4 regions of the Sporomusa sp. 246TCP1 genome follow, and region 1 is predicted to be linked to each of the others. Evidence: riboswitches for the same ligand, from Rfam matches in the RefSeq annotation. Region 1 holds a riboswitch; each other region holds the start of a gene.

Region 1 (7,945 bases):
TGTAGCTGTGTTTGGTCAACGCCTTTCCCGGCTGCTTTCTGAAAACCGGTTTTAGCTTGTACCTTGAGTATAGACCCTTGCCCGATCTCGCCAGACGCTGCTCCAGTCGAAGCAGACAGAATTATAGCTGTTGGCTTGCCAGTCTTGAGCTCTTCTTGTGCTTTTTGGTGCGAACCAAAGCCGTTCCAGCGCCAGTTGACGCCCCCGTTTACCTGCCAGTTGGCCTTTGCATCACCGCCAAAGGTCTGCAGCAGACTCAAATTGAAATTACCGGTTGGCGAGATTTTGCTATCAACGCCTAATACCAGTTCACACCAGGTATCTTTGTTGGCGCCGGTTTTAATGGCCTGTGTTTCGTCATAATAGCTGCCCAGCATGGATCCGCCATCTAAGAAATCATGGTTAACCGTCACCTTAGCGTAGACTTTCCCGTTGTTTTCTGGCAGAGACCGACCCACCAACGCACCTGCCTGTCCTGTTAGCACATTGACCTTGCTTTGTGCTATTTTTAAGCCGTTGCTTGTTGTGTAATCAGCCTTGTCAATCCGGCCAAGAGCCAGTCCGACTTGCGGTTCCCAGAACCAGCCGTTCGCGAGTTCTTTACGCAGGCCATACCGCGCATTAAGCCCGACAGCCCAGACCTGGTTGTTACCGTCAACTTTACCGCTCCTAGTAGTAAAATAGTAATCGCTGGTTTGTTTTGAGCCGCGCAGCATCACATCAAGGTAATGGCCGTTATGGCCCACCCAGGTGGCATAAGTGCCGAAGCCGTTACTCTCTGAGTTGCCGCTGCCACTAGCAAGACCGGTGTCTGCTTTGGTTTGCTGGAAGAACAATCCGGTATACAGCTTACCATCGTAGAAATCGCCGGAGCGTTCTTTATCATAGCCGACCTGTAAACCATGGTAGTGTTCACTGATGCTGCGCCCATAGCTGCCCTGATTGGTAAACTTGCCACCATAAACATTTGCCCAGCTGCCTTCGCGGCGCTTATCCCCCGGGGCGTGCAGTTCATCTTGGTGGTTAAAGGCATTACTATTTTCCACCCGCCACAGATTGCGCTGCGCTAGCTGCATATCGCCGGCTGTTTTGGCTGATTCTGATAAAAGTTTAGTATTATCAAGGGTATAGTCTGTTAAAAAGGAGTTCAGGACAACATACTCACCGTTGACAACAAATTCACCAGTTACCGGATCCTCTACATACGTAGGGACGCTAATTTCTGTAGTACGAACAATCGGTGTCACTTTATAGACAGTCAGGGGAGCATCCAAATACGATGCTTGTCCTACTACCTTGAATTGCCCGGCTTTTTGTTCAAAAATACGTAAAAATTCTTGTCCACCACTTCCGAAGATAATCGAATCCTTACTGACCTTTAGCGGGTTAAAACGGATAATATTTCCAAGCTGCGTATATAACGTGCCACTGCCTGCTACTAGGTTTGTTTCGTTTCCTAGCGTGATTAAATTTGTCGACGGAGTAGATGTCATTACTATATTTGACCAAACGGCAGTTGCCCCGCTGATCCGAAAAATCGTACCATCTGCCAGTGTGGCATTTGTTACTGTCAAATTACGAAAATAATTCTCTCCCCACTCAGACACCACTGGATTCGGCGTTTCCTGCCAGGATAAATCGATAATGCCGCCAGACTTTACGTTTAATTTATCGATATTGATATATTTGTTCCAATCATATGTATCGCTATTAAATGTTATGGCATCCATCGGCCGCCAGCGGCCGCCGTTTTGGATGGTTACACCGGTATAGGTGGTTCCGAAGTAATCATTTGTTAATTGACCTGACGAATCTGCTGTCGTTTCTTTTATGGTATCAGCCTCTACCGTCACCGACGGCCCGACTTCTGCCGCCTGAGCCATCCCCCAAAGCTGCGGCGCAAAACCAAGCGCCAGCGCACAGCAAATTCTTGCCGCCAGGTATTTATTCGTTGCTTTGCGTTGCTTCACTGTCAAAAACTTGTCCCCCTCAACCATATGAAAAATGACAAAATCCCGAACCCCACACCACCTTTCAAGCGTATTTGATATCAACCCTCCCTTTACATTAAAAATAGCCCTCCCTTAGGCTATATAGGGAGGGCTATTTTAAGAAACAATCTAAAATATAAATCCCGGCCATAATTAAATAGCCGGGAAGGTTAGATTACTCCACTAATCCCCTCCCCATACCTCGTGGGTGAAAAACGGTGATTGACAGATAGGCAGTTCTCCTGGCTCTAGATCATCGCTCATCCAAACCTTCCCAAGACTTTCGTCTCAGTGGCATTCCTTGGATTCGCTCCCTATTACAGTGGCGGGACCGCGCCGGCATCACACCGGTCTTCCCTATTAAGCCCTTTCGGGCACCTATCCCAACATTATTTTGTTTTTTAACATTTTCAGTTAGATTATACCATTATTTATATCATTTGTAAATTTTTTCTTTAATAATTTGTAATGTATTTGTTTATTCTGCTTATATTTCGTGCGCCACGATTCAGAATTCTACAAACGGTTAAATGGTTGGGTACATCAGACTGTGCGAAAACAGAAATTACTAAATTTCATTCTCCACTTTAGTATCAAAAATTGCCTAGTTCGAGGCGCTGTATTTACTAGACGTAGCAGAAAAGAATCTATTTGAGCCATAGCTGGAATTAGCAATAATTCCATTATATTTTATAAAATACTAATATTACAGGATATGTACGGAGAAGAAGAACATGATTTATTGCCTTCGGGCATCCTATTGTCATAGGATTAAACTAGATGATTTCTTTTAAAATATCAGTTTTGATACTTACAATACAGGCCTGTAAGTCTTCATTAGTATAACTCACAGTTATCCCAAGAGCCGTAAGTTTTTCAGAGCTAAAGTCAATATTGTCTGCTAAAAACCTCCTACAAAGTTCCTCATAATTAGGATGGGTTTGCTTTTTTTCCCGGTCCAATGCGCGTTGCAATCTTACCCCATCTTCTACATAGACATAAACTGGAATAACATTGGCAGACCCAAAATAATTTTGTAAATTTTCATAAGCTTCCAAGGTTGTAATTATTAAATAATTAGCTTCGTGTAATTTAATTTGACCATCATCAATTGTGCAGTAGGACCAAATACCATTTACAGTGTTATACTTCCGTTGTTCAATAATCTTTCCCTTTGACCTGTAGGATTCTAAAGTGACTTCATCAACAAAATAATACTCCCTACCTTGTTTTTCATTGTGTCGAATAGGTCGAGTAGTATAGGGTATTATTGGATATAGGTTTAGCTCGCAATCATGTAGAATAGATTTTAAAATAGTATCTTTTCCTGAACTACTCTTTCCCATTAAGCAAAATATCTTACCCACTATATTCCGTCCTTTGCTATTTATCATTGAATTCTATCACTTTTTTAGCATCTCTTGCTATTCTTTTTCTAACAACTCTATCTTTTCGATAAGCATTTTATTTTTCTAACCACATCCTAACATCACCTGGACATTTCCACAAGTAATCTTTTGGTTTGATTTTAAGCCAAAAAGATACCTACACCTTCCGGGTAGGTATCTTTTTGGACATATCTCTAAGTAATCATTATCTTTCAATAACTATTAATTTACCGTGCATTTAATCCACTACCTTTATCGTGTTAAGCAAATAATCTTCCGGACCGGAAATATGCAAGCCAGCATTTTGCAAGGTATGACAATAATCAACAATCTCCTGCGTAATCCGTTCACCCGGACAGAGCATCGGAATACCAGGCGGATAGAAAGTAACAATTTCGGCACAAATCATGCCAACCGCATCACCAAAAGGCACCATACAGGTATTGCCAAATAATGCCTCCCTTGGCGATATAACCTGTTCAGGTGCTACCGGATGTTTTCCCTCCCGGGTTATTTCATTAATCGCTGAAAAATCGCGCGTACCATTATGCGTGACTGCCATATCCTTTAACGCTGCCACCATCGCCGCCACCTCAGTCATACTATCGCCTAAGGTAATAAGAAACAAAACATTATATACATCTGATAATTCTACCTGAATTTTATATGTATGCCGCAAAATCCGCTCGGCTTCCGCGCCGGTTAGCCCCAAGCCTTTGACAGTCACTGTCACCTTTGTTGGATCTATACTATAAACACCCGGATTGCCTACTTTCTCATTACCAAAACAGTATAGCCCCGGAATCTTGTTTATCTCTTGTCTAGCCTGATTAGCCAAATCAACGGCGCGTTCAATCAACCCACGCCCCTCTGTTGCCATCTGCATACGGGCAATATCTAAAGATGCCATTAATATATAGTTAGGGCTGGTTGACTGCACTAACTGCAGCATAGCTTTCAGGCGAGGCACCCGGATAAGACCCTGGCGGCAATGAACAATAGAGCATTGGGTCATGGCCCCGATAATTTTGTGCGAGCTTTGGGCCACAATATCAGCACCGGCATCTAGCGCCTGAATCGGTAATCGTGACGAAAATTTAAGATGTGGTCCATGGGCCTCATCAACGACAACCGGAATATTGTAGCCATGGACTATCTCCACAATTTTTTTCAGGTCGGTAGCTACACCATAGTATGTGGGATTAATGATCAGTACCCCTTTGGCGTCAGGATGCTGTCTGAGAGCCTCCAAAACTGTCTCTGGTGTAACTCCCATCGTCAGTCCCAACTCGATATCTACCTCTGGTTGCATAAATACAGGAATAGCTCCACTCAAGATAATGCCCCCAATAATAGAGCGGTGGGCATTACGCGGTATAATGATCTTATCACCAGGCCCCGCAATGGTAAGAATCATGGCATAAATACCGCCGGTTGTCCCATTTACCATAAAATAACTGTAGTCAGCTCCATACAGCTGGGCAGCTAAATCCTGCGCTGCTTTGATTGGTCCGTGTGGTTCGTGCAAATCGTCCAGTTCAGCCATATTTGCCAAATCAAGCTGCAGTGCTTTTCGCTGTACAACCTCGTTAAAGAGGGGATGCATCCCTTTGCCCATTTTATGCCCTGGAGTATGAAAGGGAATTGTTCCGTCGTCTATATAGATGTTCATCGCTTTCAATAATGGTACTTCTGTCTGATCAAGCACGCCGCCACCACCTTCTACTTCATTCCACTATTATACCCTTGCAGTTTGTAAATATTTTAGCACACAGCCTTATATGGTACAAGCTAAAAGCAAGCCAAAACCTGAGTCAATGATCTTTTGCTTCTTGCAATTCCAATTGATCGCCTTTTTGGGTATAGGTAGCCGCAATTGTTCCTGCCGGCAACTCAATGACATAGTCCGCTCCCCACTGACTCGCAAAGCGGCTAGGTTTTAAACCCATCACAACCTTAACTACCCTATCAGAATCATCCACAAATATCACATCAATAGGATATCGCATACCCATGGTATGGACACTGCTGCATGGTTTGATCATAAGACCCGCACCATGTGACAGACTAGGTGTAGCCAAAAGTCCGACCAACCGCAAAAAAAAGGTAGCCGCTACCTTGATATTATTGCCTAATACCTGCTGCTTAGTTACGTTAATAATTCGCATCGTTCCCCCGACTGTTCTTATCTGTTCTCTGTTTAAGTGGATACGGGCAATTACTTGCGGAAGAAAAACTTACTTAATCTAATATTACCTTTACGCCAGATGTAGATTGCCAACAGACAGCCAATGATTGTTGTTAGTAACTGATATTGCTTAATTGTTTCAAACGTTGCTAAGATATAGAGCATTATAACAATCGTGGCCACAGCAACTGTCCCATACACCTTTCTCCAAACCACAGTTCGATCAACCATGTTTTTCCTGGGACCTGCCTCCTGGCGCCTACTAGTCAACATACCTTCATTGATAACCGGCACTGGCATAGTATCATCCAGGCAGCTTCTTAGCATTCGACCGCAATGCCGGCAGTACTTTACATTACCGGCAAGTCGCTTTCCACAGAAATCACAATACATGACTATTCATCTCACCAATTCCTTTTTTCTATAGTGTTCCCAAATATTCACTGCATTTTCTCATCGACAAAGCGTTTCCTATTTTACTAAACATGCTACAATACACTATAATACAATTATAAATTTTTTTATCAGGAGGCTTCGTCATTATGGAACAATTTGAAAAGGTATCTATTGTTAAAAAAGCTAATGTATATTTCAAAGGAAAAGTAACCAGCCGTACGGTGATTTTTGCCGATGGCAGTAGAAAGACTCTAGGAATCATGCTCCCAGGTGAATATGAATTTGGTACAGCGGCAGCCGAGATTATGGAAATTTTAGCAGGTGAACTGCTGGTATTGTTACCAGGACAGAGCGACTGGCTTACATATAAAACCGGAGATAGCTTCCAGGTCCCGGCTGAATCACGCTTCAAACTCAAAGTACTACTAGTAGCAGATTACTGCTGTTCCTATATTGAGAACTAGCAAACTATACCCGGCTTGCATGTTGTTATAAAGTGGGGGCTGTGGAAAACTTATTTCTAAGTTTTCCACAGCCCTATGTTGCTAACTTAAATACAATACGTTAATGAATCAGACTCTGGCAAAATTCCTTTTTGATCTCCGCCAGCAAGCCGGCTTTCGTAATTAGGTCATAACCAGTTAACGCCATAGCTTTAGCTGCGCGCAATAGAGCCTGATGCGCAGCAGGCGTAAAAGTAGCTGCCGCCATTTTCGCAGTATGGCCTACTAAGGTTTCATCGCCAATACCTATATAAGGGTGAATAGCCGGTACAACACTACTCACATTGCCCATATCAATAGAACCAAAGGTCTCTGCCGGCGGATTAATATTGGTTTCTCCCACCGCCCGCAGATTTGAATTAAAAGCTTCAGACAATTTCTGATTCGTATTCATATCATCATAGGAAAGTTGATAGTTGCTGATGATTAATTCCGCACCAGTAGCCAGTGCGGCTGCCTGCGCACAATTTTTCACCTTTTTCACAACTTCATCCAAGGCCTTTCGTCTTCTCGCCCGCACATAAAATTGGGCAATAGCATGGTCTGGCACAACATTAGCCGCTACCCCGCCTTTAGTTATAATCCCGTGAATCCGCACATCAGATGCAACATGCTGGCGCAGAGCATTCGTAGCATTAAAGGTTTGAATAACGGCATCTAAAGCATTAATGCCTTTTTCCGGCGCAGAAGCGGCATGGCTAGTCTGTCCCTTAAACTCAAACTGCAAAGCATCCATTGCCAGTGATACGCCGCTGGCATAAGTTTTATTATGAGGATGAACAAGTATTGCCGCATCAACCTCAGCCAAAACTCCATCGCGGGCCATAGCCACCTTAGCGCCCATTGTTTCCTCTGCCGGTGTTCCCCAAACGGTTACCCGTCCGGCGGCAAGCACCTTACTCAGACCAATTCCGGCGCCGACAGCCATAACGCCTATCATATTATGACCACAACCATGCCCAATCTCCGGCAAGGCATCATATTCGGCAAAAAAAGCAATCGTCGGACCGGTTTTCCCTGAGTCATAGACTGCCTTAAATGCCGTTTCATAACCGCAAATATTCATTTCAACCGTAAAACCATGTTCTCGTAACAATCCGGTGAGTTTGGCAGCAGATTGAAATTCCTGCATGCCTATCTCAGGATTGTGACCGATAGAATCGCTAAGGGAAAACAAGACATCTTGCAGATGATCAATTTCTTGAATGATTTGAGTCTTCATTCATGTCAGCTCCTAGTATATTTTAGAACAGACCCTATTTCATTAATGGTGTTTCTATTATACTAAATAACACGATATATTTCATAACATAAAAATTTTTAAATCCTGCAAAGCTTGCTACTTTGCAGGATTTTTACGGTAACTATAGCTTGACATTATTGCCAAAACCAGTAATTCATTTCGGATAATATTAGTTACAACAAGGCTCACTTTAGCAGACTATTGAACATCAAAATAGCAGCCGGCCCTAAGAGAAC
Region 2 (7,945 bases), 2.9 Mb from region 1:
CCTGTACACTCCGACCCACGCCCCAGCCAAAAGCCACCAAGTACAAAACTGGCGTGATCATGCGCGAAAGAATAAAAGTTCCCAGCCGTCGCTGCAAAACAACCCAATCCCGCCAAAATACAGTTGCAATATCCTGTAACATTAGTCCACCACCTTTCTGCCTGTTAGCTCTACAAAAACATCTTCCAGATTGGAACGCCGAATGGTGGTTGTCATGGTCAATGTCCCGGCAAACACAGCCGCTTCTTCCCGGCTGTGAAAGAACTTAGTCTGACGGCCTTCATCAACACTCCACTCCACAACATAGACGCCTAAGCGCTGACATAATTCTGCCGGACTGTTTAGTGCAATCAGCCTGCCATTTTCTAAAATGGCCACCCGTCCGCACAAAAACTCGGCTTCTTCAATGTAATGGGTTGTCAGCATAACTGTCAGCTTATCATTAGCCATACGTCTGATCAAATCCCATAGCCGCCGCCGGACTTGGGGATCAAGACCAACTGTCGGTTCATCAAGAAATAAGACCTGTGGCTCGTGTAAGAGTGCCCTGGCAATCATCAGCCGCCGTTTCATGCCGCCGGAAAGGTTCTGTACCTTATCATCAGTACGTTCGGCAAGTTCTACATATTCCAGGAGTTCAAGAATACGCTGCCTGCGCTTCTCACGGGGAATATGCTGCAGCCTGCCGTGCAGCTCCAGGTTTTCACGGGCTGTCAAGTCTGCATCAAGATTAAAATGCTGGGGTACAATGCCCAGTATTTGCTTGACTTTTTGCTCATCCTGCGGCAACTGCCAACCATTTATGCTTAGCATACCGGCAGTAGGCCGGGTCAGCATTGTCAGCATTCGAATCATGGTCGTTTTACCTGCTCCGTTCGGCCCCAACAAACCAAAAATTTCTCCTTGTTTGATATGCAATGAGATTCCGTCAACCGCAGTACGCTCGCTAAATTTTTTAACCAAATTGCTTATCTGAATCATGTTTGTAAACCTCTTTACAAGAATTCATAAGTTCACGCTCGCAGTTTAAACACTACCGGCATGGTAGTTTGACAGGCAATTCTTTGACCTGTCCCTCTCATTTTGGCCGGAACAAAACGCCAGCGCTGAACAGCAGCTACAGCAGCATCATCTAAAAGATCTGAGCCGCTGGATTCAGCAATAGTCACATCACCGGCATGTCCATTCTCCAGAATTTCAATTCTGAGAACTACTGTGCCCTCAATACCTCCCTGGCGTGCTTGCTCTGGATAATTTGGTTCCCGACGTGACAATATTCCTGGTGGAATGACGCCCCCGGCACTGCCAGAACCTCCCCCGGACATACCATTGCCACTGCCGGAACCCTCGCCTCCTTGAGAACTACCGCCGCCGGCCGAAGTTCCACCACCTCCATCACCACCAGCCGATTCACTGGCAGCCGCAATAGCGCCACTGTCAACGCCTACCAACGCCATAGCACTAACCGCTACTACCGGCTCTGGCATCACCGACTCAGCTACAGGTGCCGGCTGAACCGGTGTGGGCTGCGGCAGATTAGGCAGATTAGACACAGGCGCCGGACTGGCCGCAGCAGCTGGACTGGCTGGCGCGGCCGCTGGGGCAGCAGCCGCCAAGGATGAGCCTTCCGGCCCTTCCGGTCCTTCCGGCCCATTGGCTAACTCCAGCTCAATCAGCGTCTCCGGCGGCATTTCAACAGGCAGTAACGCCTTATTAACCAACCAGCCGGCACCGGTTAACACAATACTGTGCACGAGCAGGGAAATAACCATAGCTTTTCGCCAACGTAAACCTGCCGCCAATTCCATTACTTATCCTTCCTTTCAGTAGCGATAGCCACTCTGTAGGCTCCCGCTAGTTTCAATTCATCGAGAACAGCCACAACTTTGCCGTATTCGGCAGTTTTATCAGAACGCAGGATAAAAACCAGGTCGCTCTGCTTATTCATTTCCAGCTGTACCCGTTTTTTTAACATTTCCAGTGGAATATCTTCCTGATCAAATAAAATCCGGCCCTCTTTGGTAACGGTAACCGCCACACTGCGCGGTTTATCGTTCTGCGCCGCAGCTGCCTGGGGCAAATTAACAGGGATAGTTTGCTGGTCAACCATATAAAGAGTACTCATAATAAAAAACACCAGCAAAAAGAAGATAATATCAATCATCGGAATAATCATCAGTTTAGGCTGATGTTCTGAACGCAGATTACGCAATTTCATGACGTTTCTCCTGTTTGATATGCCCCAACACCAACAGACAGGACTGTTCAATATTGGTGATTAGTTGATCTAACCTATGGTTAAAATAACTATATATAATCATGGCCAAGGTGGCTACACACAAGCCCGATGCCGTAGCAATGAGCGCTTCCCCAACACCGCCGGTAATGGCCTGGGGCTGACCAGCTTTGATATTCATAACACTAAAAGAACCAATCATGCCAACAACGGTTCCCAGGAGACCAAGAAGCGGTGCAATGGTTACAATGGTGTCCAGATGGCTTAAATTAGTCCGTAGACTGGCGACAGCCAAAGCCGCTTCCCCTTCAAGCACACTTTCTACATTAGTGCAGCCGCACTGCACATAACGAATGCCTTTGGCAGCCACCGCAGCGGCAATGCCTTGGGTCTGCCGGCATAATTCACAGGCAGCGCCCCAGTTGGCACGTTCCAGTAAAGGGGTAAGCTGCGCGGTAAACTGCTGCATATCGGTGTTCATTTTCCTATAATACAAAAACCGTTCCACCCCAATGGCCGCCACCAGTATGGAACACGCCAAAATCAAATACATGACTGGGCCGCCTTTATGAAATATACTAAAACACTCAACTATAAAGCTCATTTTTACTCCTCCGTTTTGCTTGCTGCACCTTGTTTACGATAAGTTTTTAACAATGTGCATAATGTTGTTTTCTGACAAATCACGCAGACTATAATAGGTAGATCCCATTTCACTGGCTACTGTCCGAGCCAAACCCAGCTTAACGAAATCATTCTCGGTATCAATAACCACACTATGTACGCCTGCCATATTTATCTTGCTTGCTATTTTTAGGGCATCAGCCATACCATCACCGCCGGCGGCGGCGGTATTGGCCCGCCCATCGGTAACAAGTACCAGCACCGACTTCATTTCCTGTTCTTTTTGCCGGTGGGAAGTCAGTACGGTCAAGGCTACTCTCAAACCTTCTGCCAGTGGCGTTTTACCACCTGTCGGCAGATGGCGCAAACATTTTTGCGCCAAATCCACGCTGCGGGTAATAGGCAACAGCACCTCGGCAGTCTGCCGCCTAAAGGCAATCAAACCCACTTGATCCCGCTTTTGATACGCGTCCTGCAGCATGGCGCACACAGCACCCTTGACGGCCCGCATCCGTTCCCGCGCGCCCATGGAACCACTGGCATCCACGACAAATAAGAAAGTACTGCCAATGCGCTTTTCCCGGATTTTTTGCCGCAAATCTTCGTGTTCAATAGCAATGGCGCATTTGTTTCTGGCGCGGAACTTCTGATAAGACGCCGCCGCCCGCAAGGTAGCATCAAAGGCCAAATCAGTCACCGGCCCGTTCGGGATACCTGCACGCACATAGCGTCCCTGCTTGGTATCAGTACGCGTTAAACTGCGTTTGCCGCTGCCTCGTCGTTCCTGCCGATCCTGGGGCAACGATAATTCCATCCGGACAAAGGGAAAATCAGTATCAATATCGGCCACTTTTTCCTGATCGCTGCCCTCACTTTCCGGCTGCTCAGCAGGAGGATCTGTCTGTTCTTCCGACTCTTCCGGGTTTTGCTGGTCTGAGCGCGAATCAGGCGGTGGTGGCTGAGTTTCCTGTTGGTCGGCAGAATCTTCGTCATCAGGTGGTTGTTCCTGATCCTGATCTTGCTCAGGTGGTTCGGGCGGCAGCGGTTGTTCCTCCTGGCGCATGCGCTGCGGCAGTACATAACAGGCAGCTTCGTCCAGATCACAAGGCAATAAATAGGTGCGCCCGGCAAGTGCTGCAATCGCCCGCGCGACTTCCAATAAGAACAGTTCAGCCCGGTGACCTGCCGAATGTGCCTTAGCACACATCTGTGCTGAAAGCAGCATCATAGGTTCAGCTATAGTAATATCAGGGAGCAGGCTTTTAGCAGCAGCCACCTGCTGTTTGATTTCTTCCATGTCAGCAGCATAACGCTGACAAAATTTTTCCGGTTGGGCTTCGCAATCCAGAATCCGCCGTACAATTTCAGCCCGTTGAACCTCATTTTGTTCCCGGCTGACAGCAGCATATAATCCAAACCTGTCAAGAATCTGGGGGGATAAGCTTCCCTCCTCCGGATTCATAGTACCGATAAGAGTACAAGCTGCTTCATGTACGCAGGAAATTCCTTCGCGCTCCACTTGGTGCATACCGGTCGTAGCTGCATCTAAAAGACTGCCCAAAAAGTCATGGCGCAGCAAATTAACTTCATCAACATAGAGAATATGGTTATGGGCCCTGGCAAGCAATCCCGGCAAAAAGCGGCGCTCGCCACGTTCGACAGCATGCTGCATATCCAAACCACCAAACACCATATCCTCAGTGGCATTGAGCGGCAGCTCAATCAACTTGGTTTCACCAATAATTTCTGCCAAAGAACGCACCAGCGTCGATTTGGCTGTGCCCTTTTCCCCTGCCACCAAAACACCTCCAGCCTTGGGGTTGACAACCGCAATCAAAAGCGCTCGCTTGACAGCTTCCTGCCCGACAATAGCCGCAAACGGAAATATCATGCGCTGCATTATAGCATTCCTCCCGTTTGGCTTATTGCTGCGCAAACACAGCTTCTACTTTATCCCAGTCCAACGTGCCATCCTCAAAGGGGCGCCGCCGCATCCGGTGAGGCAGCGCCAGACGCGCAGCTTTTTTTACGTCTTCTGACTTTACTTCCGTCCGTCCGGCAAAGGCAGTCAGCGTCATGGCGGTCTTAATAACGGTAATATCGGCCCGGTGGCCATCAACATCAAGCGCAATGGCCAGTTTGGCGACAAGCAGGAGCAGCTCATCCTTAATGGTTACCTGGGGCAGCAAAAGTTGGGCCTGTATAATGCTTTTTGCCAGGGTTTCCTGTTCCTCCTGGTATTGCCGGGCAAAGCTGTCTGTATCCTTTTCATAGGCCAAACGCCGTTTAATAACCTCCACCCGCCACTCGGGCTGGTTTTCTCCGGTCACAACCACTGATAATCCGAAGCGGTCTAATAACTGCGGCCGGATATCACCTTCTTCCGGGTTCATTGTGCCAACCAGCACAAACCGGGCCGGGTGGGAATAAGATACACCCTCGCGTTCCACAGTATTGACTCCCATGGCGGCGGCATCCAACAACACATCAACAACATGATCATCTAAAAGGTTAATTTCATCTACATACAAAATATTGCGATTAGCCTGTGCTAACAGGCCGGGGTCAAATTTCTTTTCCCCCTGCTTGATGGCATGTTCAATATCCAGCGTACCAACAACACGATCCTCGGTTGCACTAACAGGCAGTTCTACCACCCGCATCTTGACAGACTGAGTAGCCAGACCCTGTTCCTGTCCCATTTTTTCCCGGCAGACATCACACCAATGGCTGCTATCTGCCGGATCACAATGAAAAGGACAGCTTTTGCTAACCTCCATGGCAGGCAATAGATCGGCCAGCGCTCTAACGGCTGTTGATTTGGCTGTTCCTTTTTCTCCTTTGATTAATACCCCACCCAGCAGGGGGTTAATTACATTTAATATGAGTGCCAATTTCATGTCCTCTTGCCCAACAATGGCAGCAAATGGATATACAGCAGTATGTTGCATACGTTAATTCATCTCCTTGTAAATTTCATCCATTTAGCTCTAACTAAAAAAAGAGACCTCCCTTATATAGTAAGGAAGGTCTTTCGAAAACTTGTTAAATATATATAATCCCCTCCCCATACCTCGTGGGTAAATCGGTGACTGTTACTCAGGCAGTTCTCCTGGCTTTGGATCATGGCTTGCTTAAACCTTCCCAAGACGGTTTCATCCCAGTGGCATATCTTAAGCTTGCTCCCCATTACAGTGGCGGGACCGCGCCGGTATTTCACCGGTCTTCCCTATTAAGTCCTTACGGGCACCTGACTCTGTCAATATTCTGTTAAAATAGGAAACTCCTGGTTTTTTATACCAGGAGTGAATTCAGCCAAATCACAAACTTCTTGGAATATCCCAGAAGAATTGCTAACTGTAATCCCCTCCCCATACCGCGTGGGTGAAAAACGGTGATTGTCAGTTAGGTAGTTCTCCTGACTTCGGATCATGGCTTGCTTAAACCTTCCCAAAACGGTTGTTTCAGTGGTATATCTTAAGCTTGCTCCCCGTTACAGTGGCGGGACCGCGCCGGTATTTCACCGGTCTTCCCTATTAAGCCCATATGGGCACCTAACTCAATAATATTAAATTACTTACTTGTATTATTTATACTATAGAAAAGCAACTACATTGTCAATAGTTTCAAGCATTTCTTTATATATTCAGCTAAATCCAGTATCCTATACAACATCAGGTAAATACCCATCAAACTGGGCCGCGTACAGCCGAGCATAAAAACCAGCTTTATCCAATAATTCCGCGTGCGAGCCTTCTTCCACAATTCCTTCATCGGTAAGCACGATAATCCGGTCCGCGCCACGAATAGTAGCCAGCCTATGAGCAATTACCAATGTTGTGCGGTTACAGGACAACTTGGTTAAGGCCTGCTGAATGACCCGCTCAGTCTCATTATCCAGTGCTGAGGTCGCTTCATCAAGAATAAGAATGGGTGGGTTTTTCAGGAACATTCGCGCGATAGCAATCCGTTGTTTTTGCCCGCCGGAAAGTTTGACACCCCGTTCACCGATAAACGTATCATAGCCTTGTTCCAGCTCTGTAATAAAATCATGGGCATTTGCTCGCTTAGCTGCAGCAATAATCTCCTCATCGCTAGCGCCAATTTTGCCATACGCAATATTTTCCCTGACAGTATCAGAAAATAAAAACACGTCTTGTTGGACAATACCGACATTTTCCCGTAGTGATTTTTGCGTCACTTGCCTGATGTCAATGCCATCAATCAGTATCCGGCCTTGCTCAATTTCGTAAAATCGGGGAATAAGGCTGCACAAGGTGGTTTTACCACCACCAGATGGACCAACGAACGCCACCGTCTCTCCTGGCTGAATTGTAAGATTGAGACTTTCTAGCACATTGTGCTTGTCATTGTAACTAAATGTCACTTGATCAAACACAATGTGTCCGTTGACTTTGGTGAGATTTTTGGCGCCGGGAGTATCGACGATATCTGGTTCCATATCCAATATTTCCACAAAACGGCGAAAACCGACCATGCCTTTTTGATACATCTCAGTCAGCCCGGTAATGCGTTTGATAGGGTTAAAGAAAATAGAGATATATAGCAAAAAGCCGATAAACTCACCCATCGTCAGCCACCCATGATGAATATATATCCCCCCAGCAATGAGTACTGTTAAATAAATTATATTAGTGAAAAAACTGATACCACTATGATAAGACCCAAAAATCCGTAACGCCTGTTTGCGAACCGCAAGAAAATCGCTGTTTCTCCGGGTAAATTTATCTTGTTCATACCACTCATTAGCATAGGCTTTGACTATTCGGATGCCGGAAATGCTGTCTTCTACCTGGGCATTAATATCAGCTACTTTAAGCCGCATATCCCGGAAAGAATCTTTTAATTGGCGGTTCCTGACCAAGGCAAACCATAACATAAATGGTACAAACAAAAATGTAAGCAAACTTAATTGCCAGTTAAGTGTAAGCAAAATAAAAAAACTTCCGGTCATGGTGATAAGGACGATAAAAATCCCTTCAGGTGTATGGTGGGCAAACTCGGAGATCTCAAAGAGATCATTGACAATCCGGGACATTATATATCCCGTCTTGGTATTGTCGA
Region 3 (7,945 bases), 2.8 Mb from region 1:
TTCCCGCCGCGCATCACGTCCGGTTAGCACCAAGTGCAAGGACTGTGGCTTAGTTTCCAGCAACTGAATTACTTCGTTCACCGGAACCAGTCCGAACATAATTGCATAATTGATTTCATCCAGGATAATCATGTCCCATTTACCGGACATGATTTCTGTTCTCGCGTCATGGAGCGCTTGTTCGGCAGCCGCTTGGTGATCAGTTCTGCCATCTCCGGTTGTATTTGTCACAAAACCTTCGCCCAATTGACGGATGACAAAATTATCTCCCATTCTCCCGGCAGCCTGTAATTCACCATATTCCCAGCCGCCCTTGATGAATTGTAAAACCAATACCTTAAGTCCCTGTCCCCACGCTCGCATCCCCACCCCCAAGGCAGCAGTCGTTTTTCCCTTGCCGGCTCCCGTATTTACAATAATCATGCCTTTGGTTTCTGACATAATAGTAGACCTCGCTTTATTAGTAAAATACCGGACAGAATGTGCAAGACCTCTGCATTCATATCCAACATTTTTTTCCAAGATAAGCCATCTGTCTTGCCTTAAAACACCCCTCCTGATACTGTGAAGCAGTTACCTGCGCGGTACTATTATGCAAGTAAACGCGCTTGGCAGAGTTACTTACTTGTTCTGACTGGTTAGTGGTATCTACCGGCCAATTTTTTGGAACATATTTACACATATCCTTTTCTCCTCCTGCTTGTATTGTCTACACATTTGCAACATAAGGTTATACCCATCTATTTCAACTTCGCTGTTGACAATGAGCAATATACTGATTCCAGAGACGTTCTGTCATATGGCAGGACCCGCGAAAACCCATGCAGGGCTGGTCGCTAAGATTGATTTCATCATATACCGGCAACGAAATATTCTGACAAACTACCTCTGTTACTGATTGTTGCAGCAGTATGGCTTTTTCATTACTGCTGCCCAGTAGCAAGCCACCCTTCAATGCCGCTAATTGCTGCTCTATGAGCTGACTGTCGCCATCAGCCGCCAGGAAAGTATCAATACAGCCGGTTCCAGAATAAGATGGTCGTCGGTCATAGGTTACTACCGTTAGCCAGCCTGTATCCAGCCACTCAGTACGAATAGCTTCGGCCATAGCTACAGCAACCGAAGCTGGTGCAGCAACAAGCGTCTTTTCAAACCACAGATCGCCCCATATACGCTGCATTTCCAGCGTAGCTGCCTGCAGCTTCCATTCCCTGACACTGACTTCCTTTTGAGCCTTAGATAAATCAAAGCAGACCAATGGTAAATTCCGACTAATATTTTTTAGCCAAGAAAATGAACCCTGCAAACCATAAGGCAGTGGCAGCGATACATAGGGCATACCATACTGCTCCTGTAGGGTTTTAGCCAAATCCTGGCCTAACTCCTCATGCACAACAATATTGAGTGCTGCCTTAGTCATATTGGATATTTCCTGCGTACTGCTACCTGCTCCCGGGCAAGCCAACACTTGATAGCCTGCCAGCGTGAGCATACGTTTTAGTTCCTCGACATCATTAGCACCATTATAATAACCAATCGTGCCTCCCAGCAGATTAACAGCATTCGGCTGAACACTGCCTGGCTGGTTGAGCGGCATTTGCTCCAGATAAGCTTTGGCAGCGACACGGTAGCCTGCACCAAACCCGCCGACTAGCCCGCCGCTATCCACACAAACCACCGGACAGTCCAGTTTGGCCTGCCTGGCAATACCGGCAATATCATCACCAATCAAGCTGACCGAGCAACTGTTTTCAATCAGTATGATGGCTGGACAAGTCTGGCGGCGAATTGTATCCAGGGTTTCCTGCAAACATTCTTCTGTGCCATAGACAACAGCATGATTATCAGCTTGCGTACAGTAAAATTGTGAACTGATTGCCGGACACTGCTTTTCCAGATGACGAAGCGCATAATAATAGCACCACATCGGGCCATTAGCCACTAATATCGCATCAGGAATACCGGCAAAGAAAGCGGCAGAACCTGTAAGCGCGCAGGACTCCACCAGTGTGCGCGTATCTTTCCATTGATTCTTACACATACATAAGCCCTCCCCGCTTGTCATGACGTTGCGCGAGGCGTACCAGTTTGGTCATCAGCGTTATAATGCCACTCACGCCTGCCAAAGGTAATAAAGGAAGATATAGCTGCTTTGTGTGTATATCAGCCAACTCATGGGTAGTGACAACAATATCTGCTGCTGCTAACACTGCTTTACCCTCTAGCTGAAAATAGCATGGGATGACGGTTTGCCGGTGCAGTTTCTGTAGTAAATCATGCTCTTGCTCTGGTGTGAGTATTTCATTTAGCACAACAATGCCGGCCACAGTTATCCCATATAATGAAAATAACTCCAAAACCCAGGTAGCATCAAAATAAATCAGTGGTCGGCCAACACTCAGGACAACTTGTTTGTCCTTCAGTATTGTATTGCACTCTGTAACATGGCTGTTTAACCGTTGCTGTTCCATTTCAATAGCTGCGGCTGCTTGTTGTTCCTGCTGTAAAAAACGGCCAAGGTCTCTTAACCACTGAATTGTCGCCTGCCACCCTGCCGGATAATCACCGTCAAAAAACGGTACACCAAGCATACCGACCAAGTCTATTCCCAGTTTACGAATCCAGGGATAAGACAACAGGGTGCCACTAAGCGGTACAGTCATAGCAGAAAACGGTACCCGCCTTATATCTTCCATCGACGCAAAGGCGGGAAAATGGCAATACACCTTTAAACCAAAATAGCTGAGCAATCGTTTAATTTCTGCTACATCAGGCCCGTTGGGTCCCCCGCGGTCTCCTAATAAGGTTACCGTATTAATCACCTTGGGCCGGGGAATCATAAATCGCTCAGCAAGTATCTTACCTGCATGATAAAAACCAGTGTAATAATCGCCATCCAAATATCCGTAACAAGGTACTGACAGAATCGGTATTCCCAGAGCCGCTTCCGCCTCACTGGCCACAGATGCTGTATCGTCACCAATCACGCCAGCTACGCAGGAATTGGCAATCATGATATACTTAGGCTGGTATTTTGCCGCAACATGCTCAATGCATTCTCTCAGCAGTCCGGCTCCACCGAAAATTGAATGTTCTTCCTGTAAGCCGCTAATTACCAACGGAGCAGAATACTGCTCCGGACTAAATTTTTGCTCTGCCAACAAGCGGAAATGCATCCCCAAATCCATTTCCCGGCAAATATGTCCGCATGCCTGCGGACTATGATAAATAACCACAGCCCCTTCATTATGCGAGACAGCCCGCCAAACTCCCGGCATAGTGCAGCTATAGCCACGCTTACCGACTGTTGTCGCCCGTTTATTCATCACCATATTTTACTACCAACTCCTCTAATTCTGCAAAGGCCATGGGAGTTGGTATACTCAACCATGTATATGCATAATCCATTACCCTCTCCTGTTACACTATCACAATAAGCAGTGTCATATACCGCTGCCATTAACTTATATAACTGTTTAGTCCGCAAAGTAAAAAAAGCGCGGGCCATAATAGGCCCGCAAACATGAAGGAGTTTAGAAGAATGACACTAATAAGAAACTCCCGGCTACCGTGGGCAGCCGGGAGGATTCTACAGCATAAAACCAAATAGAAACTCCTGGTCTATGGCCAGGAGTAAATTTAGCAAAACAACATAACTTACTTGGAATGACTCCAAATAAGCAGATGCAACTGTAATCTCCTCCCCATCACTCGTGGGTAAAACGGCGATCTTTAGACAGGCAGTTCTCCTGGCTCTGGATCATAGCTCGTCCAAACCTTCCCAAGACTCTCGTCCCAGTGGCATATTCTTGGATTCACTCCCCATTACAGTGGCGGGACCGCGCCGGTGTTACACCGGTCTTCCCTATTAAGCCCATATGGGCACCTGACTCAACTATATTTAATTGTTATTAATTTTATCACTCTTTGGCAGGTATTGTCAAATGATTTTCATTACACTATTTAAAAATTATAATTGTAACTTAACGTCCAGTTAAACGGTAAATCCAAGTTCTCATATTTATTTACAGAATTATCACGGTCAAGTATATTATATAAATTCAAAATAACTGATTGATTATATTCCGGATGAAAATTAATTATGGCATTTAGTTGTATGCGATCCGGAATATCACTGATGGCGCCATTAATTCTGTAGTAACTTTCTTCGCGATCACCTAAAAATAAAAAATTAAGGTTAGCCAGCCATTTTTCTTTATTGTATGTAACCCCGGTGGTTGTTTGTATCCTACTATTACATTGTTCCCATGAGCCATTTTCATTGTTCTCAGGGTTAGAATAACTGAAGCCTATATTATATTTCCAATTGTCATTAAGAATTTTTACATATTCTGCTTCAATACCCGTATTGCGAAAATCCCCCGCGTTAGTCATATAGTCGGTATTGTCGGCATTCTTTTTCCAAACAAACTGATCTTTGATATCCATATGATAGACTGCTAATTTAAAAGACTGGCTTTGATCAATTATCTTTTTTAGCCCGGTTTCATAGTTCCAGCCTTGTTGGGGTTTTAAGCGGTTAAAATCAGCATCTTGCTTTGAAAAATACTGGTTGAGCGCCGGCATCTGAAAGGACTTGCCAATATTAGTATACCAGGAAGTATTGTCATTTATTTTGTAAAGTGTCTGGATTTGCGGTAAAAAGACATTTTCGGTTGTCGCATAATCATCAATAAAATGCCCCCGCAATCCTAGTGTTGTACTAAACTTAGGATTAACTGCATAGGTATAGGACCCATATACAGCAAGACTATTGCGCAAAGCATTTTTACGAATAGCCGCAGCATCAGTAGAAGGGTCATTATAATGCTCTTGCGCTAACGTAACTCCGGCAATCAATGTGTCAAGGTCATTTCTTAACTGCCATGTTTTTTGGGTATCCCAATTTAGACCATACATGTTATATCGTTCACTAATAGCCCACTTTCCGGTTGAATAGGTATATTTATCACCAAATGAATATCTTTTGTTAAAAGATAGCACCGATTTAACATTATTGTTTTTACTATCATAGATTAGATTTAGATTATTACGTATATCATCATATTTATATAACATGTAGTTCGAACCATTCACATTGAACCGCGGACGGTTAGTTTGTATGGGTATAAGACCAGTTAAAATTCAGTTCATCACCTAACTGGGTTGTATAATAAAAACTATCTTTAGTGCCTTTATATAAGCCATAAGGCTGGATTGCGGCATTAGTCGATTTATTAGTGATATTTTCTCTTGAAGTCCTGTCAACAGCGGCAATATATTCCCGTTTAAGATAAATAGCGCTGTTGCCAAGGTCTGAACTTACAGACCAGTTTTTACTATAGTTGCCACCCGAGATACCCACAGTACTTTGCTGCTTGCCCCCCGGTTTTTTGGTGATAATGTTTACTACACCGGCTAATGCTTCCGAACCATACAGTGTAGACCCTGCCCCTTTAATAATTTCAACTTTCTCGACTGCTTCCAGCGGAATTCCGCCAGACCCATTATAATTCAATAAATTGATTGGGGCACCGTTGACCAAAACCAAAGTCCCCTTGTCAAGACCGCGAATCATCGTTCTGCTGGGAGACATGCCATAGTCAGTACCTGCCGGTCCATAGGACATACTGTTAAAGCCAATGGTATGTTCTAACGCATCAAAAACATTTACCGCGCCGGTTTCTTTCAGTTCTTCGGCAGTAATTACCGTTACTGCCGCCGGTGTATTCAAATCCCTGGTTTCACTTCGTTGTGCCGTAACCACCACTGAATCTAACGTAAATTTTTCTGTTTCATCGGTTATTGCCGCCAAACAACTACTAACAGGAAAATATACGCTGTTGGCAAGTAACAGTCCTAAACACACTTTCTTCCATAAAACTGACTTGACAAGACATTGTTTCTTCAATGGAAAAACCCCTCTCAATAATCAATAAAAGCTTCTTTAAAAGCCTCTTTTTCCCGGCCTCACCACCGGCAGTAATCTTAATAACCTGTCCATCTTTTTACATAGCCGAGCGCGCCTACAAACCAGGTCCGTACAGGATAGTGTTCAAAAAACAAGAAAACAATCGGGATAACAAGCAACGTAAATACTGTAGATGACAACAACCCGCCAATGATTACCCAGGCCATACTAACTCTTGTCTCTGATCCTTCACTTAAAGACAGAGCAGTTGGCAGCATCCCCACAATCATGGTAAGGGTGGTCATAAAGATGGGTTTCAGGCGGGTCTTGCCTGCTTCCACCAACGCCTCATAGGCGCTCATCCCCCGCCCCATTAGCGTCAGGGTATAATCAAGCAGCAACGTGCCATTTTTAGCTACCAAACCATCCATGACCAAAAAACCGATAAGCGAATAGATATTGATGGTATTATTGGTAAATAGGAGCAATAACAAGCTTCCTATTAAACCTAGCGGTAATGATAGCATTCGTATCATGGGGGTAAACGCCGATTCATACAGTACAGCCAACAGCATATACACCAACAGCAGGGACAAGAGTAACGCCTGGATAATTTCGCCATAGCTGCTCCCCATATTAGCCGCCTGACCGCCCAAACGGTAGGTCACGCCCTCAGACAACCCGTCTTGTTTAATCAAACTTTCCAGTTCTTGCACCACTTCGTTTAACGGTCGATCAGTTACATTGGCTTGTACAATGACAGAGCGCTGCTTATTAATCCGGGTAATACCAGTAGGCCCAACCGTTTCTTCAATATGAGCCACATCACCAAGAAATACTGTTTTATTATCAGCTTTAACCGGAATACTTGTCAGGTCTGAGAGTTTAAAACTATCACTGCCCTTGAGCCGGACAATAATATCTGTATCCCGCCCGTTATTTTGGCTGTCATTTGGTAGTACACCGGCTTTCTTACCACTAATAGCACCGGAAAACGCTTCCTTAACATCCTGCACCGAGGTATTAAAAAATTTCATTCTGTCCCTATCCACTGTTAGTTTGAATTCTGGAACCCCCACCCGGTAGTTACTCCGAATATCTTTGGTGCCTGTAACCTTTGTCAGTATTTTTTGCATTTGATAGGAAGCTTTAATCAAGCTATCCATATCTGATCCCAACAAATAAATCAGCAGTGAGGAATGCTCTTCTCCGCCACCTGTCGAAATACCGGCTACGGATGACTTTGCTTCAGAAATTCGTACCGCTGCTTGGGGAAGATTGTTTTTAGCAAAGCTTCGAGTAGCATCAGTAATTTGCCAAACGCTGCGACTGCGTTCTTTTTTACTAACAAGCTGCACAGTCAGCTTGGCTTTGTTGCTGCTGGTCAACCCTACATCACTTAAACAATAAGTCACTTCCGGGATTGATAGTACATACTGCTCTAACTCAGTCACTACCGCATCTGTCATCTCCAGATTTTGACCTACCGGTAATTCAACAGAAATCTGGAAGCTGCTTTCATCTGTTAGCGGCATATACTCGGCACCAATAATTCCGGTTGGCAACAACAAAATAGTGGCAATAAACAAAATAAAAACAGCACCGACAACCCGCTTGCCATTTGCCAGACTCCAGCATAATAGCTGCTCGTATCTCCTAACTGCGGCTGTTTCTAACTTGTCCACAAACGCCCATACTTTCCCCAATGCTTCCTGCGATGCTCCGGTTGTAAACAAACGTGAGGCCAGCATAGGCGTCAGCGTAAATGATATGAACAAGGAAAACAACGTGGCAAATACAATCGTTAAGCCAAATTGGCGAAAGTACTGACCAGTCATATCAGTCATAAAGGCAATCGGCAAAAACACGACCACATCACACAAGGTCATCGCAATTGCGGCCATACCAATTTCATTGCGGCCTTCTTCCGCCGCTGCTGCAGGTGACTTACCCATTTGCCGGTGCCGGTGAATATTTTCCAGCACAACAATCGCATCATCAACCAGTATCCCAATGCACAAAGCCATACCCATC
Region 4 (7,945 bases), 3.0 Mb from region 1:
TGGGACAATTGACAAGGACACTTTGCTGGCGCCGCGTGGCTGGAACCGGGTGATTAATGACTATTACTATACAACTGTCCATACTGATTTTGGACCTTATTACCACCATTTTTATTACCATCCTTTTTTCAACAATGATTATGCTGTGAGCATTCCGGGTTACGGACACTTGCTTTATAAAGGTGGAACAGCGGTGCTTTTTAGTGAACAGGGAGATGTTATTTCTGGGACAATAGCGAATAAGGCTACAGTTCGTTTGGTAGACGAAAAATATGGCTTTGTGACTTTCAAGAGTGATACAATTCTGACGTTTTTCAACTCGGGTGCGGTTTTATCCGGTACTTTGGATGAGGATACATATTTGCGCCCGGTTGGCTGGCAAAAGCTTCTCAAAGGAGATAATTCTGCAGGATTTATTAAATTTAGTAAGGGAAAAACCGTTACGTTCAATGAAAAAGGAGAACTGACTTCCGGAACAGTAAAAGAAGATGTAGTGCTGTTAGCTGAAGCTGGAACGCACAAAGGTTTTTCTGCAGGCTCAGCTGTTGAGTTTAATGAAATAGGAGAAGCTAAGATAAAGGTTAAATTTGAACAGAGTATGCCCTAAAATGAAAAAATTTAATATGTTTATTTTTATTAACAAAAGTTCTTGTTTAATGATACTATGCATTCTTATCCAACAAGCAATAGTCGCATCTTCAACCTTATGGATAGCTAAATTGAGTCAAGCAGTCATATTAAAACAAGATCTTTCATTGTGGTTAGTTTTATTTATATTGTCGTTATCTTTAGTACATATTCCAGGTTCCGGAATGGCTTATTTTCAGAGCAAAGCTACTTTTAGTTCTTTTAGAAAGTATGTTGATATTTTTGCAGTTTCTTTTAGGGGAAAAGCCCAATTAAGAACTAATATCGATTTCAAACAAGAACGACAGCCTTATTTAAATAATGAGGCATGGTTGGTGATCAGTGAATTTGTTGGGTTTATTACAAATTTACTCGGTACTTTTTTTAATATAGTTTTTAACATAGTAACTCTTAGTTTTATTATTGATAAAAAGTTGATGATTGCCTATGCCATAACTATTCCTTTAATAACTATTTCTATTAAAAGTCTAAAAACGCTAGTAACTTCTTCCGCCAAACATGCTCAAGAAGACCGAACTGCTATGATGCAAGCATTATTACCAGCTTGGGACTCAATTTTAATTGGCAATCAATTAAATATACATTTATGGAAAAATTATTTTATCGGTAAATATAAAAACGCGAAAAAGTCAGCTTTGAAATCTGTACTTTTTAGTGAACTGACAACCATAATTTCAATGTTTCTTAACTTATTTCCGGTAATTGGTACTTTGGTGTGGTTAATATATCAAAATATAGGCAATGAAGTATTCCTAAGTATGCTTATTGTTACATTTCCACGACAAATTACAACCTTTCAATGTATGAATTTTATTGTATCTTATGCAACTCATTGGAATAGTTTAAAAACGCGTCTTGAGGGATTAAAATCAGCCTTGATTATTACAGAACCCATAAATGTTGGCACTATTTCATGGAATCGGATTAAGGCTGAAAAAGACAATACGATTATTACTATTGATTCTATTAATTCCATAAAAGATATCACTCAAGACTATAGTCCGGGTAGAATTACTTTACGAGGAGATAATGGTACAGGAAAATCGTCACTTCTGGCTCTAATTAAGGAAAAGTTAAGCGAAAAAGCTTTCCTTTTACCACCTCATTCTGATATGTTTTTTGAATTCAGTACTAATAAAAGCTTATCCACTGGCGAAAAAATTATAGAATCATTAGATGAGATAAAAAAAGCGGAAAGCTTCAACTGCTATTGTTAGATGAGTGGGATGCAAATTTAGATAAAAATCATATTGTTAATATATCAGAAAAATTAAATGAACTCGCAAAAGAAATATGTATTATAGAAGTACGTCATCGAAGTTAGACAAATTAAAGACTTCTGTCAATAGGCAGGAGTCTTTAATTATATTGGTGACATGGAGATGGATGAGGAACCTATTGTTCCAACTGTGTCCCAAATTTTGAAAATTATTTTACAAAGTTAACAAATATTGATATAATCAAATCATAAACTAAACATTAAATAAATATTGTTGGGATAGGTGCCCGAAAGGGCTTAATAGGGAAGTCCGGTTAGATGCCGGCGCGGTCCCGCCACTGTAATAGGGAGCGAATCCAAGGTATACCACTGAGACGTAATTGTCTTGGGAAGGTTTGGATAAGCGATGATCTAGAGCCAGGAGAACTGCCTGTCTGTCAATCACCGTTTTTCACCCACGAGCGATGGGGAGGGGATTACTGGATTAATCTAACCTTCCGGCTATTTATTATGCCGGGATTTTTATCTTAGTACGCGAGTCAAGACTCCCGCTTCTACAGGCGGCGTTGGTTCAGGTGGAATAGACTCTCCACCTGAATTCCCGATGGTTCAGCTTTGCTGAAACGAGTTCACTTAGATAAATCTAGAATACAACCCTCCTTGTAAGCTTACAGGGAGGGTTGTATTTTTTATTAAAATGCACAGAGAAGCTTTTAGGAGAGGAGGTCAGCATTTTGCTAAGAAGGGGGAGTTGAGGCTAATGTGAAACCAGGAGAATATGTGTAAATAAAATATAAATGATTAAGAAATTTCACAAAATATCCTCAGGTGAGGGATTTACGTTTCAAACCAAATAGTCTAATCTAAAAAAAGGAACTGCATAGTGTGTATGCTTAAAAGCAATTAATCTCCTTAACATTAGAAAATAATGCAAGTAACTCAAAACAAAAAGAAAATATTGCTGGGATAGGTGCCTGACGAGAGGTTGCTGAAAATATTCAGACGCAAACGCAAAGATGAGTATTTTCATAACAACATGTAGGGCTTAAAAGGGAAGACCGGTGAAAAAACCGGCGCGGTCCCGCCACTGTAACGGGGAGTAAATCCGCATAGATGTCACTGGAGCATAGCTTTGGGAAGACGCGGGTGAGCAAAGATCCGGAGCCAGGAGAACTGCCTGTCTAAGAATCGCCGTTTGACCTACGAACGATAGGGAGGAGATTACGAAACCTGTAAGTAGAAAGGTTGTATTTCTATTGACAGTATGACGTATGCGCTCCCGTTGAAATCGGGAGCTTTTTTCATGCAAATCCGGATACATTGGAGTTTAACATTACAATTATCCATTCTAACGTCTTTACCCCAATTTTAGGATTGGTGGCAAATATAACGGTGAAAATTGAGGGAAAACGATGTATTGGTCAAACTATTGGGAAGCTTTTCATCAGGATAATCAGGGAATCTGCATTTTAAACCATAAATTGGAAAATATTTATTCAAATGAAAAGGCAAAACAGGTGTTCAAAAACATCACTCCCGGACTATTTCAACAATTCAAAAGCGTTTGCCGACGTTTTATGGCTATGGTTAAAGCAAAAGAAACGAGTTTGTCTAATTATAGCGATATGTTAAATCATCAGCGCGATACCATCAGTTTTAGTTGTTTTTCGTTTTATTTAGACAAGCAGGCATATATTATGGTGGTTTTTGACTATAGCGCCAGTGATGAAATTAACTTAGCCGATGGGACGACGTTTACGTTACGGGAAAAAGATATTCTCCAGGCAATCGCAGCTGGAAAAACAAATAAAGAAATCAGTGAAATACTCAGGATTGGCTTTGAAACCGTGAAATCACATGTAAAAAACCTGCTTGCCAAAACGGGGACAAGTTCCCGGACTGAACTAATTAGTAAATATTGGCACCTTAAAAACAATACCGTTGGCACGCCTAATTATGCAGTGTTTAAAAAAAAGTAATATTGAATAGCCCAAGTGCTTACTCAAGGTGGCAATGCGATCTTGAACAATTAAGCACTACGAGGGGGGGATTTATGAAACACAAAAAAATTGAAGAGCTAACCAAAAAAATGTTAGCTTGTGGCTATAATGATGATCAGATCAAGCATATCCTCAGAGATTCCATTGAGAACAATTTAGATGACGATGGCAGTTTGCAAGAGAAATTAATTATTGATGTCCTGGAAAGTTATATTGAATTTGGAACCAAGTGTAAACAAGGAATTAAATAAAATAATATGGGTACAGGTGCTATTTAGAGCTTAATAGGGAAGACCGGTTAAAGGCCGGCGCGGTCACGCCACTGTAATGGGGAGCAATGCCAAGAAATACCACTGGAGCTAATTGTTCCGGGAAGGTTTGGAGACGCGATGATCCTAAGCCAGGAGAACTGCCTGTCTGACAATCGCCATTTGTACCTGCGTGCGACAGGGAGGAGATTACTGCAAGTGACCGAATACATCATCTGGCCGCTGGCGTAATAAAGCTTAACTCCTGAAAAGGGAGTTTTTTTATTGGAAATTTGTAAATTTAGCAGCAGGTTGCTATCTGTAGAATGAAAGGTTGTGATTGCTTGGCATATTTAAGTATTTTAAAAAGAAATAAAAAGCTGGAAGCAGCTATAGCTTTGGGGTGCCTTATGCTGACACAGACATCATATGCCACTCAGGAAGACCAGGATAATATGAAAGAGTTTAAATTGGAAACTATTACTGTTGAAGCCAAAAGACCGGACTGGGAGAGCAAGTTGTCTCCTGGAACGGTGACGGTCATTAAACCTGAAACGTTTTCCGGCGAGCAAAAAGACTTGCCTGAAATGCTAAAACAGGTTCCGGGAATTTTTGTGCGCGAAGTCAACGGCAAAGGGCAGTACACTACCGTCAGCGTACGCGGTTCCACTGCCGCACAAGTAGGAGTTTTTGTTGACGGCGTTTTGACAAATCTTGGCGGTGACGCTGCCGTTGATATTTCGGCTATTCCCGTAAGAAATGTCGAAAGGATAGAGGTATATCGCGGTTACATTCCTGTAAGGTTTGGCGGTACTTATATGGGGGGAGTTATCAATATTGTTACCAAAAAGCCTGAAAAGACTGATGTTAGCGCTGAGATCGGCATAAGCTCCTACGGAGGAAGAAACTCTGCCCTGGAATTTACGTCTCCTTTAAGCACAGGCTCATTACTATTTGGTCTGAACAGAGAACAAAGCGGCGGCGATTTTAAATACACTAACTTTGCCGCGGAATCATATGGCGAAGATAGTACTCGTTACCGTAAATACAATGACTTTAAAAATACGGACGCTATCATCAAATGGCAGGATGATCACTGGATGATTAAAGGCAGCTACAAGAAAGTTGACAGGCATTTGCCGAATAATCTGTGGCCTGAAGGATCTATTGCCAATGCATATGATCCGGGAGCTAAAACGGATCTGGCGGACATTAATCTTGCGGAAGGCAAACGTCAGACTATCGACAGTAAGGAACTGCAGGTTAGCCGCAGAGCGCAGGCGGGCAATCTGGAATGGGGCTGGTCTTTGAATTATCTTGATCAGGACAAAAATTACCGGGTTGAGAAAATTAAAAATCCTTATTTCTACTATTGGTCTACCCCTCTTCGCGCCTGGAGCACTTATGACAGTACGCGCTGGGGTGAAAAAATTGATGGAAGTTACAAGCTTAATGATAATAACCTGATAGAATTTTTAGTCAGCTATTCGAAAGAAAAAATGGATGTTGACGGCTCGAATCTAAAAACAGCAAATAGCAATTATGATTCATTCCGCAGTTATTATGAGCAGGAATTGTTTAATATCCAATTGCAGGACACAGTTAGGCTGGACAAAGAAGGCACCTGGCAATTGACTCCAAGCATCAGATACAACCGATCTGAAATTCTTGGAAAAAGCCATCGTGACAAAACAAGTGGTCACAGCTGGGTGCAAAAGGAAGAAACTCAGTCTAATGGTAAAACTACCTGGCAATTGGCTGTTAAAAATGATTTTAATGAAAACTTTTCAATGCGGGTAACTGGCGGCACTTATTACCGACTGCTGAATCTCTATGAAATTGCAGGTGATGGTGCCGGAATCTTGCCACCGCCTAAGGACAAGAACGCCAGCGGCACCGCCTATCCGCTGCCGGAGGAAGGGAAGCAGTTTGATCTAAGCGGCCTTTGGCGAAATAAGTGGTTTGGGTCCGAAACCTCCTGCCTGACCTTGACTTATTTCTGGCGGGACTCGGATAGTATGCTGCAGCTTTCCCGCCGCGGTTATGATTATTGGTGTTATTTCAATGACAACAAGGGTAAAGTGTATGGACTTGAAATGCAGAACAACTATTCCTGGAAAAAATTTGACCTCAATCTTTACGCCACTTATACCAAGAGCAAGTTACAGCGCCAGGACAGCGCCTATGCGGATTACGGTTCGGAGTACACCCAGGGTTATAAAGACATCTGGGCCACGTATCAGCCGGAATGGCAGACCGGCTTGCGGCTTACGAATAAACCGTCGGATAAATTCGATATTTATGCCGAACTCAAATACCGTGACGAGATGTTTACCAATGCAGTTAAAGACAAACGGGGCGGGCATTATGCTTATGAAAGCGGCGCTCCGATCAGCGCTTTAACAACGTTTGACCTAGGCGTCAAGTTCAAACCAACCAAAGACTGGCAGATTACTGTCGGCTGTAATGACGTTTTTGACGCTGCCAGTGATTTGAAAATCAGCTATCGCGACTATTCTGACAAGAATATCAGTGTTAATCCTGAATATCCTTTGGCAGGAAGAACTTTCTTTGTAAACGCACATTATGACTTTTAAGTTGTTCGAGGGTTTAATGGAGGTGTAAATATATGAAGTGTTATTTAAACAGGCGTAAAGTCAACCGCGCATTAGCCTTACGCGTCACAACCGCGCTTCTTGGCGGTTATTTATTTACAATGCCGGTTTTGGCGGCCGACCTGGGTGTTGTCACGACGTATTCGTATGGCGGTACTGCTGCCGGGCAGGTAGGCACGATTACGGGCTCCAGAGTAGAAGCTACCGTTGATGCTCAGGGACAGGTGAAAATTGACAGCGGCATTAACGCCGATGCGCAAAGCTTCAGTATCATTGATGACAACGGACAGGTACGCATTTTTATTCGACAAAGGACAGAAAACGGCAAGCAGAGCTTGGTTGTTGATCCGGAAGGAAACTGGAAATCGGTTATTGCCTCCACTGATTTGACTGCCGAGCCCAATATTCATGCGGTTGCCTATAAAGGGCATTATCTCTTTGCAACAGGCTACGACTACGGTAAATTGATTGTTGCTGATTCTGCAAAGAACTATCAACAATCGCATGTTTATGAAGTGCCTGATGCGGTAAAAAATGCTACCGCAGGCTATAGCGCGTCAACTGCTTATCACGGCGAAGGGCTTGTTGGAAGAGGTAATGAACTATACGCGCTGTTTACCTGTAATCCTCAAGGGGGCAATGATACTTATGCCGACAGTTTTGTCATTCATTATACGATTGCTGTCGATGGCAGCCTGGAATATAAAGACTATACCAGAGTCGGCAAAAACACGATGGACATGGAAGAATATAATAACGTACTGCTGACGGCCAGCAGCGGCGGCTATCAGAACGGTGGCGGAAAAGCCAACGCCGAAACCGCGCTGCACTATGTCAGGCTGGACGAAACCGGTACGCCTGTGGCTGAAAAAGTTACTTATAAAGGCGCAGTGGCCTTAAAAGGGGAGTATAGGAGTGTTTCGGTATCTCCTGATGGCTTTGCCTATGTTTTTACAGGTAACTATGATAACAGCTGGGCAGGTATGAACGGAGCTGTTTATCGCACAACGGTAAGTAATTTGCTGTCATCCTCTCCGGACAACTGGCAGAAGATCATTGACGTCGACAATGTTCCGGGTTATGCCTGGGGTGTTGATGTGGAAAGTACACCGCATCGTCTGTGGTTTGTCAGCGGGAATAAGATATTAGTTTATTTGGACGGTCAAACAACACCAATAGAGTTCAATATGACTTCAAGTGGACTGACCAGTCTGG

The links. Region 1 has a riboswitch for cobalamin ahead of AC1ECB_RS24895 (autotransporter outer membrane beta-barrel domain-containing protein). Riboswitches for the same ligand answer to the same signal wherever they lie in the genome.
Region 2: another riboswitch for cobalamin. It lies ahead of AC1ECB_RS10535 (magnesium chelatase ATPase subunit I); the one in region 1 lies ahead of AC1ECB_RS24895 (autotransporter outer membrane beta-barrel domain-containing protein).
Region 3: another riboswitch for cobalamin. It lies ahead of AC1ECB_RS09980 (nitrogenase component 1); the one in region 1 lies ahead of AC1ECB_RS24895 (autotransporter outer membrane beta-barrel domain-containing protein).
Region 4: another riboswitch for cobalamin. It lies ahead of AC1ECB_RS10730 (response regulator transcription factor); the one in region 1 lies ahead of AC1ECB_RS24895 (autotransporter outer membrane beta-barrel domain-containing protein).

Annotation. Positions count from the first base shown of each region.
Region 1 is NZ_CM170492.1:5,265,048-5,272,992, reverse strand. Features, by position in the region: gene AC1ECB_RS24895 (autotransporter outer membrane beta-barrel domain-containing protein) at 1-1,970, opposite strand, end outside; cobalamin riboswitch at 2,207-2,388, opposite strand; gene AC1ECB_RS24890 (nucleoside/nucleotide kinase family protein) at 2,768-3,358, opposite strand; gene AC1ECB_RS24885 (aminotransferase class I/II-fold pyridoxal phosphate-dependent enzyme) at 3,618-5,087, opposite strand; gene AC1ECB_RS24880 (DUF192 domain-containing protein) at 5,194-5,547, opposite strand; gene AC1ECB_RS24875 (hypothetical protein) at 5,598-5,960, opposite strand; gene ppnP (pyrimidine/purine nucleoside phosphorylase) at 6,110-6,427, shown strand; gene AC1ECB_RS24865 (M20 family metallopeptidase) at 6,528-7,688, opposite strand; gene AC1ECB_RS24860 (type II secretion system F family protein) at 7,895-7,945, opposite strand, start outside.
Region 2 is NZ_CM170492.1:2,157,825-2,165,769, forward strand. Features, by position in the region: gene AC1ECB_RS10505 (ABC transporter permease) at 1-142, opposite strand, end outside; gene AC1ECB_RS10510 (ABC transporter ATP-binding protein) at 142-981, opposite strand; gene AC1ECB_RS10515 (energy transducer TonB) at 1,014-1,808, opposite strand; gene AC1ECB_RS10520 (ExbD/TolR family protein) at 1,808-2,218, opposite strand; gene AC1ECB_RS10525 (MotA/TolQ/ExbB proton channel family protein) at 2,205-2,840, opposite strand; gene AC1ECB_RS10530 (VWA domain-containing protein) at 2,874-4,760, opposite strand; gene AC1ECB_RS10535 (magnesium chelatase ATPase subunit I) at 4,783-5,811, opposite strand; cobalamin riboswitch at 5,946-6,129, opposite strand; cobalamin riboswitch at 6,252-6,433, opposite strand; gene AC1ECB_RS10540 (ABC transporter ATP-binding protein) at 6,525-7,945, opposite strand, start outside.
Region 3 is NZ_CM170492.1:2,016,023-2,023,967, forward strand. Features, by position in the region: gene cobO (cob(I)yrinic acid a,c-diamide adenosyltransferase) at 1-522, opposite strand, end outside; gene AC1ECB_RS09970 (hypothetical protein) at 500-682, opposite strand; gene AC1ECB_RS09975 (nitrogenase component 1) at 746-2,041, opposite strand; gene AC1ECB_RS09980 (nitrogenase component 1) at 2,034-3,332, opposite strand; cobalamin riboswitch at 3,723-3,905, opposite strand; gene AC1ECB_RS09985 (TonB-dependent receptor domain-containing protein) at 3,964-5,097, opposite strand; gene AC1ECB_RS09990 (TonB-dependent receptor plug domain-containing protein) at 5,114-5,911, opposite strand; gene AC1ECB_RS09995 (efflux RND transporter permease subunit) at 5,989-7,945, opposite strand, start outside.
Region 4 is NZ_CM170492.1:2,217,703-2,225,647, reverse strand. Features, by position in the region: gene AC1ECB_RS10740 (hypothetical protein) at 1-607, shown strand, start outside; gene AC1ECB_RS10735 (hypothetical protein) at 609-1,865, shown strand; cobalamin riboswitch at 2,132-2,315, shown strand; cobalamin riboswitch at 2,869-3,062, shown strand; gene AC1ECB_RS10730 (response regulator transcription factor) at 3,280-3,846, shown strand; gene AC1ECB_RS10725 (hypothetical protein) at 3,921-4,118, shown strand; cobalamin riboswitch at 4,116-4,298, shown strand; gene AC1ECB_RS10720 (TonB-dependent receptor plug domain-containing protein) at 4,460-6,712, shown strand; gene AC1ECB_RS10715 (beta strand repeat-containing protein) at 6,745-7,945, shown strand, end outside.